2 regions of the Paenibacillus sp. FSL H7-0918 genome follow, and region 2 is predicted to be linked to the other one. Evidence: predicted binding sites of a transcription regulator. Region 2 holds the regulator's gene; the other holds the start of a gene.

Region 1 (10,450 bases), on a different contig from region 2:
AGAAACATTATAATTTATTGCAAAATGTTATGAGCATGCCAAGCACAAAGGTTATTGAGCATCCAGATATTTTCGTACGCGAATCTGAGTATAGTTATGATGACTTTGATATTATTATTGAGCTGCGGAATAATCCAACGGAAGAAATCTTGTACGAGTCATTTACGACGAGCTACAGTGATGATTTATAGAACACAAACGATGAAGAATACACTTCCGAGCATGTTTTTTTATAAAGCTGGTTAAGGAAGTTTACATTCATAGAACTTACAGGAGGTGATGGTATGTCGGAACTGGGCCGGCAATTGAAAGAGGCACGTCTGCAAAAAGGGATGAGTCTTGACGATGTCCAGGAAGTAACAAAAATTCGCAAAAAGTATTTGGAAGCCATCGAGTCTGGAGACTACAAGGTGCTTCCAGGAAGTTTTTATGTGAGGGCGTTTATCAAAACGTATGCAGAAGCAGTAGGCATGAGTCCTGACGAACTGCTCGAGGAGCATGGGAACGTACCTGCACCACCCGCAGACACGACCATGGAGACGGTGATTCAAAAGCGCAGCCGTAGACCCGAAACCGAACGGAATGCAAAATGGCTGCCAACGGTGCTGATGTGGACATTCCCTATATTGATTATTGTGGTGATTTACATTTATGCTTCTAGTTTAAACAAAGCAGACCCGGATCAAGTTGATCAAACAAATATCACCAATAATGTGCAGGATCCTAATACAGCACAAACATCTCCACCCGCATCAGGAGGCGGTGTAGTAGCGCCTACTTCCTCGGCAGAAGCAACTACTGAGCCAACTACGGAGCCTACGCCAACACCGACACCAACGCCGTCTCCTCAATCGATCACAGTTACACCAGATGGGAAGTCAGGCAAAACAACGAAATTTAAGGTTACAGCTCCTGCCGGAAGCGAAGTTAAGGTTGAGATTGTTGCATCCGGAGTAAGCTGGCTTGAAGTTTACAAAGGCGAAAACTCTAAAGGTGAAAAACTCTCCTTCGGAAATACTGCAGCAGGAGAAACTATGAGCTTCGTTCTTGGTAGTGAGGGCATGTATATTAAGTCTGGGTATTCCCCAGCAACTGAAATTACCGTAAATGGTCAAGTAATCACGGATGAGAAGACGTCCTCACGTCTCCTGCTTAATCTTGACGACGGTTCTGGAAGTGAAGGTACCCAAAGTGACGGGACAGGCGAATAACAAATAGGATGTATAGACTTTGGCTTTAGGGAGAACATAAGACTGTTTTCAGTTTTAGCCAAAGTGAGGTGTACATCTTATGACAGTTAGCTGGATTGTAGCTGGCCTTGGGGTTGTTGTCAGTCTCATCGGATACTATTTGACACCAGGTGCTTGGGGATACGGAATTCTCGGATTCGGTATTGCACATATTGTGCTAGGAATTCTGGATATGTTTCGTAATCCGGTCCGAAGCAGATAGAAGCTGTAGAAATGAACGTCTCCAACGGCGTACTTCCGGTGGAGACGTGTTTCTACCCTTTGAACCAAACTCACTCGAAGGAAAAGCTCCACTTAGTGGGGCTGTTTTCTATGTCGGGTGAGCTACATAATGATTTATCCAAAATTAGACTTAATAGTACCATTCTCTTATAATAGTAGCAGACTAATTGTATAAAGGACGTGGAGTTTAATGAGTTCAGAATGTTCATTTGATATTGTATCCAAAATGGATATGCAGGAGTTAACGAATGCTATTCACCAAACAGAGAAAGAGATCGACAACCGCTTTGATTTTAAGAACAGCAAAAGCAGTCTGAAGCTGGAGAAAGACGCACTTATAATCGCCTCTGAAGACGAATATAAGCTCAACGCTGTTATTGATATTTTACAATCAAAGATGGTGAAAAGAGGCATTACCCTAAAAAATCTGGATTTCGGTAAAGTAGAACCGGCTTCCCTGGGATCTGTACGTCAACGTTTAGGGCTTAAGCAAGGCATTGATCAGGAGAATGCGAAAAAAATTAATATTCTGATCCGTGATTCAAAATTAAAGGTGAAGAGCCAAATCCAAGGGGATCAAATTCGTGTGACCGGTAAGAGCCGCGACGATTTGCAGCAGATTATTCAGATCTTGCGTAAAGCTGATTTGCCGCTGGATCTACAATTCATGAACATGAAATAGAATTTTGTGCCCCGCAGTGCTTATTAGCACTAACAACGCGGGGTGCTTTCTGTTTTTTTGACACCTATTTATTGCTATAATATACTTGCTTAAGTAGAAATGGATTAGCCTGATTTAGGCAATTTGTATGAACGATTTAGGGGAGGAAAACTTCAGTGAATTTGCCCAACCGCATCACGCTAGCTCGTATTTGCCTGATCCCGATTATGATGTTTTTTTTACTGGTGGATTTCAGTTTTTATCCAGAACCGATACATTGGGGCTCGTTTCAGCTATCTGTTAATCATTTGGTAGCAGCTGTAATCTTTTTGCTTGCGGCCAGCACGGATGGAATAGACGGCTACATTGCTAGGAAATATAATATGGTCACCAATCTCGGTAAACTCCTTGATCCACTTGCGGACAAACTGCTGGTATCTGCAGTTCTGATTTCACTTGTGGAGCTGGGCAGATGCGATTCATGGATTGCTATTGTAATCATCAGTCGTGAGTTTGCAGTCACCGGACTTCGCCAGATTGCATTGCTAGAGGGAAAAGTGGTTGCCGCCAGCAAATGGGGCAAGATAAAGACGGTTGTACAAATTGTTGCGATCTCACTGCTGTTGTTGAATAATTTCCCATTTCAATTTGTCAGTATTCCTGTAGACGATATTGCTATTTGGGCCGCAGCGCTGATCACTATTTATTCTGGAATTGATTATTTTGTGAAGAATAAGGATCTGCTACAGCTGCATAATGCGTAAGCATGTAAGCTGGATATACAAGGAAAGGTAATAGGTGAAGCACCTATTACCTTTTTTGAAATCCAAAAGCAGTGTACCTACATTATAACGAGGAGGCGAAAGCCAGGTATGAAAGCGGAGATTATTGCAGTAGGGACAGAGCTTTTGCTCGGTCAAATCGTGAATAGTAATGCCCAGTTTTTGTCTATAGAGCTAGCTGCCATCGGGATCGATGTATACTTTCAAACCGTTGTCGGTGATAACAGCAGCCGCCTGCAGCAAGCCATCGAGATCGCTCAGAGTCGGGCCGACGTTATTATCTTTACGGGCGGAATTGGCCCCACTGAGGATGATCTGACTAAAGACGCACTGGCTGCATCGCTAGGTAGAACGCTCCATATTGATCGTTTGGCGATGGATCATGTACAACGCTTCTTTGATGATCGTAAGATCGTTATGACCGAAAATAACCGCAAACAGGCACTTATAATTGAAGGAACTACACCGTTGCCGAATGAAATCGGTCTTGCGGTTGGGATTGCTTTTGAGCATGAGAAGAAATATTATATTGTGCTTCCAGGTCCACCTCGTGAGATGAAACCGATGTTCGTAGATAAAGCAGTACCGTGGCTACAGCAGCACGCCTTGACGAACGAAACACCGCTTTATTCAAAAATGCTCAAATTTGCCGGCATCGGAGAATCACTGCTGGAGGACAAGCTCATCGAACTGATTCGCAGTCAGACTGATCCAACGATTGCTCCGTATGCCAAAGAGGGAGAGGTAACTGTTCGTATTTCGACAAAGGCCCCTTCTGAGCATGAAGCTACAAAAAAGCTGGAGATACTGGAACAACAAATCAAGGAGATTTTGCCGGAACATTTGTATGCGAACATTGATGTGCCGCTGGAGCAATTGATTGTGGATTGGATGGCGGATGCCGGCCTGACCTTAAGTGCGGCAGAGAGCTGCACCGGAGGTTTGCTGATGGAGAGCATAACAAATATTCCAGGCAGTGCATCGATGTTTGCCGGCGGAATCGTCTGCTATTCGAATGACCTAAAGAAAAAGCTACTGAATGTGCCAAGTGCTTATTTGGAGGGACCCAATGCTCCTGGAGCCGTAAGTCGAGAAGTTGCCGAGGTGTTGGCTGACCAAGTGAGAATGATTGCAGACAGTGATTTCGGCTTATCTGTTACAGGTGTAGCCGGACCGGGTTATTCTGAACGCAAGCCTGTTGGACTTGTATTTATCGGCTTGGCTGAACGGGGACGTAAGACAGAGGTCTATGAGCTTAATCTTAAAGGTACACGGGAAAATATCCGGTTGCGTACTGTAAAGGCTCTGCTGTATCGTCTGTGGCGGAGACTTGAGGAACGCAAGGTGGAGACACCTCTTGAGGGTTCAGACTTGTAATGGGAGATTAGCCCAGTTATAATAAACACATACGGAAGAACCGTGGCACTGAGATTTCTTTGCTGCGGTTTTTTGTATATTTGCAGAGATTTTGATCACGATGGCTACTCATGATCATAAGTCGTTGATGTCCGGTGAAGTGGGGAATTTAATTAACTTCTATCTCCGGAGGGAGGCTTACAATAAAAGGGATAAATAACGCCCAAGACAAAAAAAACGAATGTATGTTCGAAAAAAAGCTTGGCAAGACCTTAAAAACACGTTATTATATTACTATAAACAGTGAAGGAAGTGGTCTGATTGTCAGATCGTCGTGCAGCGCTTGATATGGCGCTTCGTCAAATAGAAAAACAATTTGGTAAAGGTTCGGTAATGAAACTGGGAGAATCCACGCATATGCAAGTGGAAGTTGTACCTAGCGGATCTTTGGCACTTGATATTGCGTTAGGTATAGGCGGACTTCCAAAGGGACGTATTATTGAAGTATATGGACCGGAATCTTCAGGTAAAACAACAGTTGCTCTTCATGCTATTGCAGAAGTGCAAAGACAAGGCGGACAAGCTGCATTTATCGATGCCGAGCATGCGCTTGATCCGAAATATGCACGTAACTTGGGCGTAAATATCGATGAATTGCTGCTTTCTCAGCCAGACACGGGTGAACAAGCGCTGGAAATCGCCGAAGCACTTGTTCGTAGTGGAGCCGTTGATATTATTGTCGTTGACTCCGTTGCTGCTTTGGTACCTAAGGCTGAAATTGAAGGCGATATGGGTGATTCCCACGTCGGATTGCAGGCTCGCTTGATGTCTCAAGCGCTTCGTAAGCTTTCTGGTGCCATTAGCAAATCCAATACGATCGCTATCTTTATCAACCAGCTTCGTGAGAAGATCGGTGTTATGTTCGGTAACCCTGAGACAACTCCGGGTGGTCGTGCATTGAAATTCTACTCTTCTGTACGTTTAGATGTACGTCGCGTAGAGAGCATCAAGATGGGGAACGATGTGGTTGGTAACCGTACTAAGATCAAGATTGTGAAGAATAAAGTAGCTCCTCCATTTAAACAGGCTGATGTTGATATCATGTACGGTGAAGGGATTTCTAAAGAGGGAAGTCTTGTAGATATCGGTACTGAAATGGATATCGTGAATAAGAGTGGTGCATGGTATTCCTACGAAGGCGAGCGTCTCGGTCAAGGCCGTGAGAATGCTAAACAGTTTTTGAAGGAACATCAGGATATTGCCCTTATTATTGAGAATAAGATCCGTGAAGCAAGTAATTTATCCACTATTGTTGCTGCGCCGAAGAATGAAGATATTATTGCAGAGCAAGAAGAAGAAGAGAAATTGCTTCTCGAAATCGAATAGTATATTAAGCAATAGGACGCCCTGTGATTGATTGTTGCAGGGTGTCTTTTCTTAACAAGTAATGAAAGTAAGACGATAACCGATCTATTGCTACGAGGTGACAAACAACTATGGTAATACAACTGGATTTTGAAGCAGAAGAACAAGATGAGCAGGTGTTATCGGATTTTCCTGAAGGAGAACTCTTAGAGATCACTAAAGTAGAACGTCAAAAGAAATCTGACCACCGTTATATCATACATTTCGGAGCATATAACATGACTGTGCACGAGGACGTCATGATTAAATATCGAATGATTACTGGTAATTCTTTTATGAAGGCTGATTTGGTTGAAATTGTTGTAGCTGATGAGCGTCAACGAGCTTATGTAGAAGGCCTCCGTTATCTAGAACGTAAACCACGCACCGCTATGGAAATGACTCGCCGTTTACGCCAGAAGGAAATAGGAGAGACTATTATTGCGGAAGTGGTGCAGCGGCTGCAGGAGGAAAGACTTCTTGATGACCCTTTATATGCTAAGCAATGGGCAGAGCAACGAATAGCGAACCAGCGGAAAGGGAAGATGTGGATTCGACAAGAGCTACGTGAGAAAGGGATTGACAAAACCCTTATATCGGAAGCTTTGGAGAATATTACTCCTGAACAAGAGCTGGAGAGCGCACTCGAAACTGGGCGCAAGAAATGGAATCTCATCCGTGGAGAAGCTTCAGATAAGCGAAGAAAGACTGGAGCCTTCCTTATGCGCCGTGGATTTTCGGGCGATATGGTTCGCCAAGTGATCAATACTTTACTTGCGGAAGACAATTATGAAGGTGAAGATGAGGAGTTTTACTAGAATCACTGATTCTCTTGACATTAATGCGTATATCGACTCTCTTGACAATGTCTTTTTATAAATAATAAAATATAACATGAATCGGCATAAAATTAGAATCCTTTTTCCTTCCCAAAAAGGAGACTGTTTTAAACGGTTCACGTACAACTCATATGAAATGTAATCGCCGGATAAGGCGGGCAGTGTGCATGTGCAGCATGTGCAGTATGGCAATCGGTTGTTTACCGGTTTTTTGTATGGTGATGAACGGATAGTTAAACAACTGCACAATTCCCAGGGATATACCTTGGAGAGGAACCAACGAGGAGGTGAACAGATGCTGGAATCATGGATCTGGGTCATTATCGTTCTCGTTGTAGCTGCAATATTCTTTGGGTTCGGTTATTTTATTCGTAAATCCCTTGCAGAAGCTAAAATCCAAAGCGCAGAAAGAGAAGCCGTTGTCATCGTTGAGAATGCGAAGAAGGACGCTGAGGCGCTGAAGAAAGAAACAGTATTGGAAGCTAAGGACGAAGTCCATAGAATCCGTACTGAAGCTGAGAAAGAAACTCGTGAACGTCGGAATGAAATCCAACGGCAAGAGAGACGTTTGCTGCAAAAGGAAGAATCTCTGGATAAAAAAATGGAATCGCTTGAAAGAAAAGAAGAACAAGTAGCTAACAAAGAGAAACGAATTGATGAAACCCAACAGCAAATTGATGTTATTTACAAAAACCAAGTCACTGAATTGGAACGTATCTCCAATTTAAGCATCGAAGATGCAAGAAGTATCATTCTTAGCAATGTTGAGCAAGAAGTTCGCCATGAAACGGCACAAATGATCAAAGAAATTGAACAGCAGGCGAAAGAAGAAGCGGATAAGAAATCCCGTGAAATCATCACACTCGCTATCCAACGCTGTGCAGCTGATCACGTAGCGGAAACAACGGTTTCAGTTGTTACGTTGCCGAATGAAGAGATGAAAGGTCGGATTATCGGTCGTGAAGGCCGTAATATTCGTGCTTTGGAAACTCTTACAGGTATCGACCTCATTATTGATGATACGCCGGAAGCAGTTATTTTGTCAGGATTTGATCCAATCCGCCGTGAAGTGGCCCGTACGGCACTTGAGAAATTGGTGGCTGATGGACGTATTCACCCCGCTCGTATTGAAGAGATGGTGGAGAAATCCCGCAAAGAAGTGGACGAACGGATTCGGGAATATGGTGAACAAGCTACTTTCGAAGTGGGCGTTCACGGTTTGCATCCAGATTTGATCAAGATTCTGGGGCGTCTGAAATTCCGTACAAGCTATGGTCAAAATGTATTGAAGCACTCCATGGAGGTTGCTTATTTAACAGGACTGATGGCCGGTGAGCTTGGGGAAGACATCGTGCTTGCAAAACGTGCAGGATTACTCCATGATATCGGCAAAGCGCTGGATCATGAAGTGGAAGGTTCGCATGTTGAGATCGGCGTTGAACTAGCGAAGAAATATAAAGAACATCCGGTTGTTATCAACAGTATCGCATCTCATCATGGAGACTGCGAAGCTACCTCGGTTATTGCTATGTTGGTTGGTGCCGCTGACGCATTGTCGGCTGCTAGACCTGGTGCTCGCCGTGAAACACTGGAAACGTATATTAAACGTCTAGAGAAACTGGAAGAAATCTCAGAGTCATTCGAAGGCGTAGAGAAATCATTTGCTATTCAAGCGGGCCGTGAGGTGCGCGTGATGGTACAGCCAGAGAAGATTGACGATGCAGAGGCATTCCGTCTTGCTCGCGATATTACGAAGATGATTGAAAGTGAACTGGATTATCCAGGACATATCAAGGTTACCGTTATTCGTGAGACACGGGCTGTTGAATACGCTAAATAGGCAATAAGTAGATAACATACGCTTCGGAAATAACGATATTTATGATCGTTTCCTTGTACATGTTTCTGCTAGGAATATAAGGTTAAAGGATAAGATATAACTTATACTTTCTTATATTTGATGAAAATTGGCCCCTAAGCGGGGCCTTTTTTCTTTTAAATATGAAGACTTATCCGTTAGATGCAGAGGTTAAGATTAGGAGGAGAGAAACATTAAAGTACTATTCATTGGAGATATCGTAGGTAGTGTAGGTAGGAAGGCACTTCGGGAGATGTTGCCCTCATTAAAAAGCAAATATCAACCACATATAATCATAGTTAACGGTGAGAATTCTGCTGCCGGTAGAGGTATTACTAAAGCGATCGCAAATGAATTTTTTAACTGGGGCGTTCACGGAATCACCATGGGTAATCACACATGGGACAACAAGGACATCTTCGAGTTTATCGACGATGAGGCCCGGATTATCCGTCCTGCTAATTTTCCTCCAGGAACACCGGGAAGAGGATATACAGTTGTTAAAGGTAACGGCAAAGAGCTAGCTATAGTTAACCTGCAAGGCCGTACATTTTTGCCTGCGATTGATTGTCCTTTCCGTGTGGGTGAAGAAATTGTGGAAGAGCTACGTAGAGATCATAAATGCATTCTCGTTGATTTCCATGCAGAGGTTACCTCTGAGAAAATCGCCATGGGCTATTTCATGGATGGTCGCGCATCAATTGTAGTAGGGACCCATACTCACGTTCAGACGAATGATGATGTGATTTTGCCGGGTGGAACGGCTTACTTGACCGATGCGGGCATGGTTGGTTCAAGCGAAGGGATTCTGGGTATGGAAAGAGATGCAGTACTTTATAAGTTCACTACACAGCTTCCAGCACGATTTGTTGTTGATGAAGGCAAGTGGCAGCTTCATGGTTTATTTGCAGAGTTAGACGAGAGTACTGGCGCGGCTACCCGTCTGGAGAAAATACGGCTACGTGAAGATGAATGGGTAATGAGCTAGTAGTAGGATAAGATAAGTGATTTTCCGGGTAATTTCGCCGAATAAGGGTAAAGAGTGATATTTATTATATCGAAAAAGAGTATCTATTGTACCATTTTCTCCAGAGTAGTCCGCAAAAAGAAGGAATTATTTCTTCTCTCGCGAATAACATCTAAAGTAGTGGAAGAACACCATTATTTTCCCAGGGGAGGTACTTACTATGGATGTATTAAAAGTATCAGCTAAATCCAATCCAAATTCCGTCGCCGGCGCTTTAGCAGGTGTTCTTCGTGAACGTGGATCGGCCGAATTACAAGCTATTGGAGCTGGAGCACTGAATCAAGCAGTCAAAGCAGTTGCCATTGCCCGGGGATTTGTTGCACCAAGCGGAGTAGATTTGATCTGCATTCCGGCATTTACAGACATTGTGATTGATGGAGAGGATCGAACCGCGATTAAATTGATTGTAGAACCCAGATAATAGAAGCATAGAACGGATGAACCTGTTTACTTATGTAAACAGGTTTTTTGCTTTTCGTATATAGTCTGGCGTTTTTAAGCATAGAATCTGGAATAGGGCTGCATGAAAGCGAGGGCTTGGGATGAGAACCGATAAGCTACAGGTTGCGGATTTTCATTGTGATGTGCTGAGTAAAATGCAAGCATCACCAGATATGGATTTTAAGAATGATCCTCGGCTGGATGTTACCGGAGAGCGGCTGGTAGCGGGCGGTGTGGAATTGCAGATTTTTGCAATATACCTTTCGGCAAGTAGAGGAAGACCTAGCTTTGAGAATGTTTTAGGACAAATTGATTTGTTCCGGCAAAAAATAATAGGCGCAGAGAGCCTTCAGTGGCTGCGTTGGAAGGAGGAGGTAGGAAAACGAACAGCTGGAGCATCCCCATGGGGAATGCTCTCTCTGGAGGGTGTAGACGGTCTAGAAGGGAACTTGTTTTATGCACAGCTCTGCTTTGAGCTTGGCGTGCGGTTTTTGGGAATCACTTGGAATTATGCCAATTGGGCAGCGGACGGTGTTCTGGAGCAGCGCAACGGCGGATTTACGGAAAAAGGGCGAATGCTGATCGAATGGTGCAACGACAGCGGAATGCT
Region 2 (10,450 bases):
ATCTACTTTACCGTCGATCAATGCCACTGCTTGTTCCTCATAGCTATCAACTAACTCTTGGAAAGTAACGCCTCCAGTTACTGAGAGCGTTTTTGTTGTTGGACCCATAGCCCCCACGACGTATCGCGGACGGTCAGGTGTGTCATATTTGTCTACTGCTCTGCGAGCCAACTCTGCTGCCGCTAGATTGATCTCACGTGCCCGCTGAGGAATATCATATTCAGCTAGCACAACAGAGGTTGCACCAAATGTGTTAGTCTCAATGAGATCAGCCCCTGCTTCGAGGTACTGCTCATGAATCGTCTGAATGACTTCTGGACGTGTTAATACCAGCATTTCATTACAGCCGTCCAGCTCATCGCCTCCAAAATCTTCTCCAGTAAGAGGCACCTGTTGGATCATCGTGCCCATTGCGCCATCAAGGATCAAAATCCTTTGTTGTAAGCTTTCCTCAAGTGTATATTTAGCCAACTAATAGTCCCCCCAGTAAAACATTAGAGTAAGTTTAGCAGAATAAAGGGATTTCGAAAAGCCTTCCTTTCCACTCTGCTTTATCTGTTATTGCTCAGTAACCTTTGCGAACCTTTGAATCATGGTTTCACAGACAGCTCTTTGCTAGGCATAGAGTGCTGTGTCCGGGCTGTCACATGTGAAGTGACATTATATTGTCCTTCCTTTTCAAGGGTCCCTTCTGCTTGATAGACTCCTTTACCAATTAGCTTTCCCTTAAGCTCTATTTTCTGTCCCTCATCATTTTTATTCACAATTTCGAACAGAACCTCTTTTGCATCATCTACTGCCTCGTTATCTTGGGTCACCACAGCTTCAAAGGTTACCTTTTGATTTACAACAACTTCTTCAGGACTCCATTGTAGTTCGACTTTGATAGGTTCCATAGACATGTTCATATTCATGTTATGTATTTCTGAATGCTTGGTTCCATTTGAAGAACATCCACCTAGTACTAGAAGTGTTGCACCTAATAATACAGCGACTAATTTCTTCGATCTCATCATTTGGAGCCCTCCCAATCATTATCGAATAATAAAAATCTACCAATTCATGTTATACATCTCCATCTATTATACACATTATTATTGGTTTTTCAGTATTTTGCATCAATTCCGCATTAGTCTTGTGACTTAAATCATTTACTTAAAAATCTAATGAAATCCTTATGTTAGTATGTATGTACAGAAAAGCAGCGAGTTTCTTAGGATCTCAGAAACTCGCTGCTTTTATAAAGTCTTTATATTGGAGCTAATAGCTCTGTATATCTTACAAGGATTGAACTAGTGGAAGAAGTTCCTCAAGGTGATTGATTTCATGATCCGGATGAATATCAAGACTAGGTGCTCTACCTTTTCTATTAATCCAGACCGTGGTCAACCCTGCTGCCAGCCCCCCACGGATATCCGTTGTCAGCTTATCGCCGACCATAACCGCTTGCTCAGGCGTTACATCAAGAAGCTCTAAAGCATGCAGGAAAATTTCCTTATCCGGTTTGCCTTTACCAAAGCTTCCGGAAATCACAATATGATCAAAGAAAGGAATTAACTCGGGCACACCATCTAGTTTCTCTTGTTGCAGTGCAGGACAGCCGTTCGTAAGTAGCAGAAGCTTCACTTGACCCCGTAACTGCTCCAGTACATGCATTGTTTCTTCATAGATGTATGGACGTTTTCTGCGCTCTGCTGCGAATTTAGTTGCCAAGGTCTCAGCTAGTGCTTCGTCTTCCACCCCTAACGCTGCAAGTCCGCGACGCCAAGACTCTTTACGATATACCGGTGCAAGCTGCTCCAATTGACGGAATTCTGGCTGTTCACCTGCCGTAAAGTTAGCCCAGAGTGCTTCATATGGATTAATTCCGATCATCTTTGTAAATGGGAACGTCTCATAAGATTCATATAAGCTACTTGCTTCCTTACGAACTGCAACTTCTAGTTCTTGTGGATCGATCGTATCCCCGGCGGCTTCACAAGCAGAACGAAATGCTTCTTCGACGCTCCGATCATCCCACAGCAATGTATCATCAAGGTCAAATAGTACAGCAGAAATTGGCATTACAGGTCTCCCTCTCCCTTTAACTGGTCTAGTTCTATTCGTGAACTACTTCAATGTTGTGAGCTTTAGCAAATGCTTCTAATCGTGTACTCATCGCATTAGTATCATAGCGATTCATAAGTTTTGTGAAAATCCATTTCGTACGTTTCCCTTTATGCTTAATGACTACAGCTCCACGCGAAAGGGTGATTTTCTCAATATCTGCAGCTGGAAGTCCGCGTTCGCGATTGAATTTAATAGTGGACAGTCTTGCTTTTTCCACCTTCAAGTACGGACGACGGAAGAACAATAGCGCTGCCAGCAAATAGTACAGTACTACTCCCAGCCAATTAGCCAGCATGCCATTACCTTTGGCCTGATCAATAGAACCAACTACCCAAAACATAGTGCCAAGTATCACTAACACTACCGGAAATGCAATGTTGCGACCTTTAAAGACTTCGGCATTCTGGGTAGGAGATTTAGAGGCATAAATCGTATCCTTGCCTTGCTTCTTTCTTTGCTTGTTGATTTGCTGTGTGTTGCGTTGAACCATTCTTTCCCAAGAACGGGCCATGTGCGTTCCCCCTAGTCATCCTGAAATATCTATGAAAAGGAACAGCGAGCTAATGTTTAAGCCCCTTGTTACCTTGTTCATGCTCATCGTTATCTACCACTTCAATAGTATTTAATTGTGCTCGGAAGTTATTGCGGATATTCCCCAGGTAAATTTCACGAAGCTTGGCGCGTTCCGCCACTTCCTCTTGATTAAGGCCTACGCTCTTCTGTTTGCGTGCCAATTCGTTAATTCGCGCGACCAACTCATCAATATTCAATACTTTCCCTCCCCCTATAAATTAATTCTAACTCTGCCATGAGAAAAAGAGCTTGTCAAGGTCTACTCCCTGCAAGCTCTACTGGTCATTCTATTATGTTCTCAGAAAATTAATAAATAGGTAAAGTAAGTATGTCTCCAGCGTTAATTTGACTACTCTTAATCCCACTTGAACGTTTAATTCCTTCTATATAAACAACTGTCTTCATATCAGCTGGTTTATTCTTAAGGGCAATACTCCATAGTGTATCTCCACGTTCAACCACAATCCGCTTCTCTTCCTTCATTATAGTCGTCGATCCTGCAAATACATTTCCCACTACTGTTAGGCCAGATAATACTAGCACGAAAATCAATATTAACTTAATAAAGAAATCTTGACGGAACAACGAAATCATCCCTCCAAGCAAACGTTCCGTTATCTCTTTCACCTTAGCGGAATTACGGGCAACGTCATTATGTCCTATAGATTCAACCACTGGGGCCTTATCGTAGATGCTGCGGTATGTACTGTATTTTAGCATAATCATCATCCTCCAAACACTTGTTCTTACTTTCGAATTTATAATAACACGAACATGTGTTTTGTTCAATACTATTTCAGAACAATTGTTCTCTTTTATTCGAGAGACTCAAGCGGTTCATTTTATTATCATTTGTCTACCATTTTTTAACTCTAGCAGATTAATATTTATAATAGTTAGAACTTATGTTTGTGCGAACGGTAGTTCTATGTTATAATTTTCCCAAACATTACTATATGGGGTTGATTCCAATGTCAAAGATTTCAAGTCGCCAGCTGGCGATCCTGGAATTTATACGAAGCGAAGTCCGCAGCAAGGGTTATCCACCTTCCGTCCGGGAAATTGGAGAAGCTGTTGGCCTTGCTTCCAGCTCCACAGTTCACGGTCATTTGGACCGGCTTGAGAAGAAGGGACTTATTCGTCGAGATCCAACGAAGCCACGTGCAATAGAATTACTAGGCCAAGAGGATTCAGAGAATGTTCACCAATTCGCGCAGACCATCTCACGGATTCCTGTCGTAGGTAAAGTTACCGCCGGGGTACCTATCACTGCTACAGAGAATATCGAAGACTACTTCCCACTTCCTACTCACTATGTAGGTGACAACAAAGTATTTATGCTGTCTGTCATGGGTGATAGTATGGTGGACGCAGGCATTATGAATGGTGACTATGTGATTGTTCGCCAACAACAAACAGCGGACAACGGAGATATCGTTGTAGCCATGACCGAAGAAGATGAAGCAACCGTTAAGACCTTTTACAAGGAACGTGATCATATACGGCTTCAGCCGGAGAATCCAGCTTATGAGCCGCTTCGCCTTAATCGCGTAACTATTCTCGGAAGAGTCATCGGATTGTTTCGAGATATCCACTAAGTATGCACTTCTAACATAAAAGGCTGGTCCGCATATGCGGAACAGCCTTTTTTCTACGTTTTTTTGCTTTTCCAACCACTTACGAACATTTGTTCCCAATGGCTAAAATGGCCATTTTCTATGAATAACCCTTTAGGCGTTCTGCTCATATCCTAATTAGAAAGGAGTGTTGCGTATAATGCCCAACTACCGAATTATTGTAGATCTGACCCAACGAATGTTATATCTTCTGGACAATGATATTGTGATTAGAGGTTTCCCTGTCGGCATCGGTAAGATGTTAACCCAATCCCCAGTGGGTGAATTCACTATTATTAACAAACAACCCGACCCAGGGGGTCCCTTCGGTGTGTTTTGGATGGGACTGTCTAAACCACACTACGGAATTCATGGAAACAATGACCCTTCCTCCATTGGGAAAGAGGTGTCCCACGGCTGCATCCGGATGTACAACGAGGATGTGTTAGCACTCGCTGCTATTGTCCCTATAGGCACACGAGTAACGATAAGAAATTAAATTCGAATGGAGGCTCGGCAACCCCCAAATCACATTAAAAAATGGGGGTCATTACATAAGTAAGTATTTTTTCATTAGCATACTAGGAGTTTGGTGATTATATGTCGAATATTGTTAACAGGATTGCAAATTGAAAAGGATGTGTTTAGTTTGAATAATTCAAAAATTAGAACCCTCGTCGATTTTAAAGTCGATGCACTGGGTAAGCTGTCCGGTTTACTTTTAAATGATGAACAAGCTAGTGGAAAAAAAGTGAATTTGCTCACCTCTTTTGGCAGCATTCAGGGAATCGTCTCTCCAACCGTCTCCAACAAAGAGGATGTATTTGATTTAAAATCTTTGATGGATGATGTAATTGTAGACGAATACATATCTTATTTGGGAGCAGAACACCCTGATAAAAATTTCAGCTATAACTTTGTTGTCCTCAATGACGTTACTGTAAGACCTTATGCTAGTTATGGGACTCCGATCGAATACAAACAGCTGATTGTTTATACCGATCATATCACTGCCTTCAATTTTCTATAGGTTTACATAATCACCTTAAAAAGCACTCTTGCAGCAACCCCAAATTTTGCATCATTTGCAGAATCGGAAGGTTTCTCTGGGTGCTTTTTTTGGGTTAATCGTGAAGTCGATCCTATAATTCCACGAATTTCCCTTTTAAAAGATACTAGTGGAGATCATTCAGGCATATCTTTCAATAAGCAACAATTTGAGTCTAATGAGATAACTAGGAGGTGTGATTATATGCTGATTATCTTGATGTACTTATTTGCTATTTTAGGAGTTGTTTTAATTCTAAGTGCCGCCATTATAAAATTGAAAACGCTATCTGCTTCATCTGAAATTTCTATGCTAGTTAATGCGACCTCATCTTTTAACATCAGCTTCACCAAAACATTCATTCCCCCCAATCAATCTCACTTGATCGCACTTAACGAGCCTAATAAAAAATTGGCAATCGGTACCAAAAATCCGAAGAGTAACAAAAAAGCAGTAGCAAAGCTATACTCTTTTGATAATGTAATGGGATCCGAGATTGTGGTTAACGCACTCACCCTTTCAAAAGTCTCCAAAAGACATCAAAACAGCAAAACTACTGCAACAAGTGCAGATATTAACGTCCTTAAGGAAGCTGATGAAGAAGCTAATGTGATTGAAGAGCTTACGCTTAAAATATATATGAACAGCAAAGAAACGCCTGTGTATTGTATCTCCTTCTTGCCGGGTTTATTGCCTATTCGACAATCCGACAACCAGTACAAGGAAGCTTTCTCCCAAGTACAGCAATTGCATGCACTGTTCAGGTCAATCGTCTCTGAATAATTAAGTTGCTTTTTGCGCAATAAGATGTGTGAATTATTTTTCGCAAAAACCTTTGATGTAGACACCATATCGCCATACCCTCATTTGTTTTCGACATAGAAAAATCTAAAGTTGCACACTAAACCCATCAAACTGGTGAATGCCCGTACCATGTGCTACTACCTTTTGCTCACGTAACTCACGAACTGCCTTTTTGACCTCTTGTAAAATAGATGGATCTAAACCCAGTGTATTATGAGAACCGAATACTTGGGTAACTCCTGGAATTTCCGTAATCTTTTCTAAGGATGCCACTAAATCAACCGGACTAGTCGAAGGGTAAAAGGCATAGATTGGCGTAACGTCATACAATAAATCACCTGTAAACAGATATCCGTTGGCATGATCAAAAAGGCTGATATGACCTGGCGAATGACCTGGTGTGTGGTAAATTTCTATTTTGCGCCCGCCTATGTCGAGCACATCCCCTTCTTGTAAAAGAGCTGTTGGTTTCCCTTGAAAAGGTATGTAGGTGTTAGGATCAAAGGTTTCAGGAACAGGAAGGGTGATGTCCCGGCTCATATCTTTTCGAATCTGGGCAAGGGACAAGCCTTTTATTCCGTTAATCAGCCAATCCTCATCCGCTTTATGAACATAGATTGTCTCGAATTGCCCATGACTGCCAATATGATCTGCATGCACATGCGTAGTTATGACAGCGATAGGTAAATCCGTTAACTGGTCCGTTATTCTTTTTATATTATCAATACCTAATCCCGTATCAATTAACGCGGCTTGTTTTTGCCCCAAGAGTAAAAAAGAATGCACCTTTTCCCAATGTCCATATTCACTGATTGCATAGGTGGTCGGATCAATTTCAGTTACTGTAAACCAACGATCTTTAATCAATTACACTCCCCCATTCCATTTTTCCCTTACATGCTCTTCTCCCTTACAATAATCCGCCTGTTCATCTGCTTGATAGATTTCTTGATAGGGCAAAATGTTGATTTTGCCTGAGTCTGGATATTCGCAAACATCTATTCCCTGATTCGTTCGGAGATCCAGATACCTGCATGGTGCATCGGAATGATTATAAAGCTGGTGCGCCCCTTCCGGTCCCATTTCAAAAAATATTACATCCCCTTCAGTAACCTCCGTAAAACCCTCGGGTGTTCTTAACATCGCTTTTCCCGCTAAAATCACAAATATTTCTTCAGCATTTCTATGAAAATGATAAGGAAAAGAATATTTATCAGGATCTAAAGATCTGATATCAAAAACTAAATGCTTGGAGCCCACCATTTCAGCTAACCTTTCACTCGTATGCCAAGCAAACTCTGGGATCGGGGACTGTTTTTGTGTAAAAGAGACCGTATTTTCATTAAAAATCTTCACCATCTGCAACACTCCTCCTTATGTTGTGCGTTCATTTACAACAAATAAAGAATCCCAGCTACAGCTAATGAAATAAGACCACCTAAAGCGGACCAATTCGCTACTTTGTTTTTAGCTTTACGGTCTTGCTTAGATTCCGAATAAAAGTTACCTCTTTGTTGTGTACCTGTCGTGAAGGCTCCAACACATATACCTGAAATTATAAAGAAGCCCAATCCTATGTAAATAAAAATTTGCATGAACTTACTCCTTCCCAGGAAAGAATTAGTAATCTATATATAAGATATTTTAACATTAAATCCCTCTACTACGTGCCATGACTTTCGGACCCAGATGACGCTATTTGCTAATTTTGAGCCTTTGAAGCATGGTTTCGGACTCCAGTGACGTTATTCCTAAGGATGAGGCTCATATTGAGTGTTTTTAATGCTAATAGCGACTATGGAGTCCTTTAGTATCCCAAATGTGGGGTAAAGCTTCGTATAAGGTCTGCTGGATCCTATAGCAGGCTCATACGCGAAATTTGCAACCTCAGCAAACGAAAATTGGCGTTCGAATGAAGTAAGGTACCAAAAAGAAGAAGAAGTGTGCCAACAACCATTTTTTTGATTATGGTTATGGCACACCCCTTCTACTCCGCACAACTCCTTCGGCTCTGATCACACTTAATTCCTTTCAAGTTCAAGTGTTGCCAGTGAAACCATCACCCAAGGTGCAAACTTATTCGACGAATCCCCCTTAGGATTGTGTATCCGAAAAAGAAAAGCTTCCCCCGCCTGATTCTTCCAGACCATATAATCTTCTATCCCTTTATCACCGGTTGCCTGCAGATATAGTTCAGCAAAACCTAGAGGATGTTCAATTAGTTCCCCGCTATGGTCGTTGGCTTTGCCAATTGCAGAAAGCTCGGTTTGTCCCTGCTGCTTCAAAGCTGTGAGATCGTAATCGGCAGGTAAGTGTTTAATTTCGGCATAATAGGTTGGATCCTCAGTTAATGATAAACGACCAGACTGTGAGTCTAGTGTGAAATCCTGAAAAACATATAGGGAATATCCATCACCTTGCTCAAGTGTACCTTCTTGCCCTGAGACCCCTCCCTCCTGTTCACCAAATGCTTTGGTCTTTGGCCGATCGGATACTAGAGGATCAGTGGCCTCCGGACTGGCGGACTCCTGCACCTCCATAGAAGGAGTAGCAGAAGGTTCAGGAGTGCTTGTAGCTTCAACAACTGGCATTGTCGCTGCATTTGATGCTGTAGGTTTTGCCTCGTCTGTTGTTTTATTGTTACTACATGCACCGAGAATTGAGGAAGACAGAAGAATACTAGTAACTGTAGTTAGTAATATTTTTTTCATTACGCACCTCCTTATTACTATATTAGTTATTACCCACATGAGTGACGTGTCCTCTTATTCTTCAAACCTTTTCTTCATTTTTATTGCTACGGATTGAAAAATTTCAAACAATCGACTCGTTCTTATTAACAGCTATGGAGTTGTGCTCGAAATTCAAATTGTTCCCGGACGATTCGGGCACCTACTATCTTAATTAATGCCACCAGATTCCATAAAGTGACCCATGAGATCTTAGTTCTTCTCGGTTTCATAAGGTTAATTGGACTGAGCAAGAGCAAGGTAGACGACACATCAATTAAGTAAAACAAATTCCACAAAACACTTTACTTAACACATTTTCAGAAAAAAATTAAATAGCGACTCACAGCAATAAGGAAAACCAATTGTGCGCAAACGTCGATAAGGTATCTTTCACCTGCTCGTTTTGCTGAGCAATTTACTAGAAAATCTATTTCTTACCGTCCACTTTTTTGACTTTGGTCTAATTAAGAAAAAGTAAGAAGTGAGATCATACTCATACAATCAGTTAGCGAGCATATGATTGTTGATAGAATACTTATAAATTATTGGAGGTTTTGCTAATGTATATGGTGTATCCTTATTGGTTCAGATCTCAATTTGCCCCCATTTGGGCAACTTCAACTCAAGAGGCTCTTGAATTAATGAGGACTTCAGTCCAAGGTGAACGAAATGACGAACTTTTTTATGACCAACTCATTCAACTTGCTCCGAATAAAGAACAAGCTGAAGTTATTACTTCTATTCGGAATGATGAACGTGGGCATAATCTTATGTTTCGACAAATGTACAGAGAATTGACAGGACATGAAGTGACAGGAGTTAGCGACGAAGTCCCTGAACAAGTTAATTCGTATAACAATGGTTTGCAAAAAGCCTTTCAAGGTGAATTGTCAGCGGTTGAAAAATATCGAAAGATATGGTTCGGTCTTCCGTATGGCGTTTATAAGGATACTTTATATGGCATTATTCTCGATGAGCAAAAGCATGCAGCGAAGTATAATAATTTATTGATACTAAATTCAGCTGCAAATCAGTAGTCATTGTATCGACTGCCCTTCAGAAATCACAACTTTACTTTCTTAATATTAAGAGTGTCCCCTCTGCCTTCTCTCGAGTGCAAATGTAAGTCTTATCTTGTACCTGTGTCATGACGGCGCCTTCCCTAACACGTTGAACTCATCCACATTCTCGATCCAATCAAATGTCCCGCCCACGATGTGTGTGAAAGATGCGTCAGCTCTATCCATACCACCATTTTTCCCCGCATTTCTTTCTGATACTTCGTATATGATCGAACGTTTACTTTCCAACTGTCGAACTATGGTCTGCAGCACAATTCCTCAAAAACCATATTCTTTGCCCTCATCCTAATAATCCACTTTTCGCTATACAGCTAAGCTAGATGGTGTTAAGCCTTCTGGCTTTTTTACATTTTAGTCAAGAACGAATTCAAAGGTAACGCATGCTTTGGATTCGCCTTTGAATTGATTATCGATAACGAAACATACGAGTGAAATTTATCAAAAGTTGCCGAGCTCGCAATTCAAAAACTCAATCATTTGACTGAG

Evidence for each region. Region 2 encodes LexA, which represses DNA repair genes until DNA is damaged. Its sites were predicted from a motif close to CGAACATATGTTCG; they were not measured.
Region 1: the regulator LexA is predicted to act here: its motif matches at 4,510-4,523, upstream of recA (recombinase RecA).

What each region holds. Positions count from the first base shown of each region.
Region 1 covers NZ_JBBOWJ010000001.1:298,173-308,622, reverse strand. The annotation lists gene MHI15_RS01470 (DUF3388 domain-containing protein) at 1-191, shown strand, start outside; gene MHI15_RS01465 (helix-turn-helix domain-containing protein) at 285-1,211, shown strand; gene MHI15_RS01460 (hypothetical protein) at 1,291-1,452, shown strand; gene MHI15_RS01455 (YajQ family cyclic di-GMP-binding protein) at 1,663-2,154, shown strand; gene pgsA (CDP-diacylglycerol--glycerol-3-phosphate 3-phosphatidyltransferase) at 2,310-2,897, shown strand; gene MHI15_RS01445 (competence/damage-inducible protein A) at 3,006-4,292, shown strand; gene recA (recombinase RecA) at 4,593-5,657, shown strand; gene MHI15_RS01435 (regulatory protein RecX) at 5,768-6,493, shown strand; gene rny (ribonuclease Y) at 6,810-8,354, shown strand; gene MHI15_RS01425 (TIGR00282 family metallophosphoesterase) at 8,566-9,360, shown strand; gene MHI15_RS01420 (stage V sporulation protein S) at 9,560-9,820, shown strand; gene MHI15_RS01415 (dipeptidase) at 9,942-10,450, shown strand, end outside.
Region 2 covers NZ_JBBOWJ010000003.1:22,758-33,207, reverse strand. The annotation lists gene metH (methionine synthase) at 1-411, opposite strand, end outside; gene MHI15_RS20035 (FixH family protein) at 591-1,016, opposite strand; gene MHI15_RS20030 (HAD family hydrolase) at 1,279-2,064, opposite strand; gene MHI15_RS20025 (hypothetical protein) at 2,099-2,620, opposite strand; gene MHI15_RS20020 (DUF896 domain-containing protein) at 2,670-2,879, opposite strand; gene MHI15_RS20015 (LysM peptidoglycan-binding domain-containing protein) at 2,989-3,402, opposite strand; gene lexA (transcriptional repressor LexA) at 3,654-4,280, shown strand; gene MHI15_RS20005 (L,D-transpeptidase) at 4,459-4,797, shown strand; gene MHI15_RS20000 (hypothetical protein) at 4,948-5,328, shown strand; gene MHI15_RS19995 (hypothetical protein) at 5,551-6,129, shown strand; gene MHI15_RS19990 (MBL fold metallo-hydrolase) at 6,235-7,017, opposite strand; gene MHI15_RS19985 (cupin domain-containing protein) at 7,018-7,509, opposite strand; gene MHI15_RS19980 (DUF5316 domain-containing protein) at 7,542-7,745, opposite strand; gene MHI15_RS19975 (hypothetical protein) at 8,172-8,861, opposite strand; gene MHI15_RS19970 (ferritin-like domain-containing protein) at 9,443-9,919, shown strand.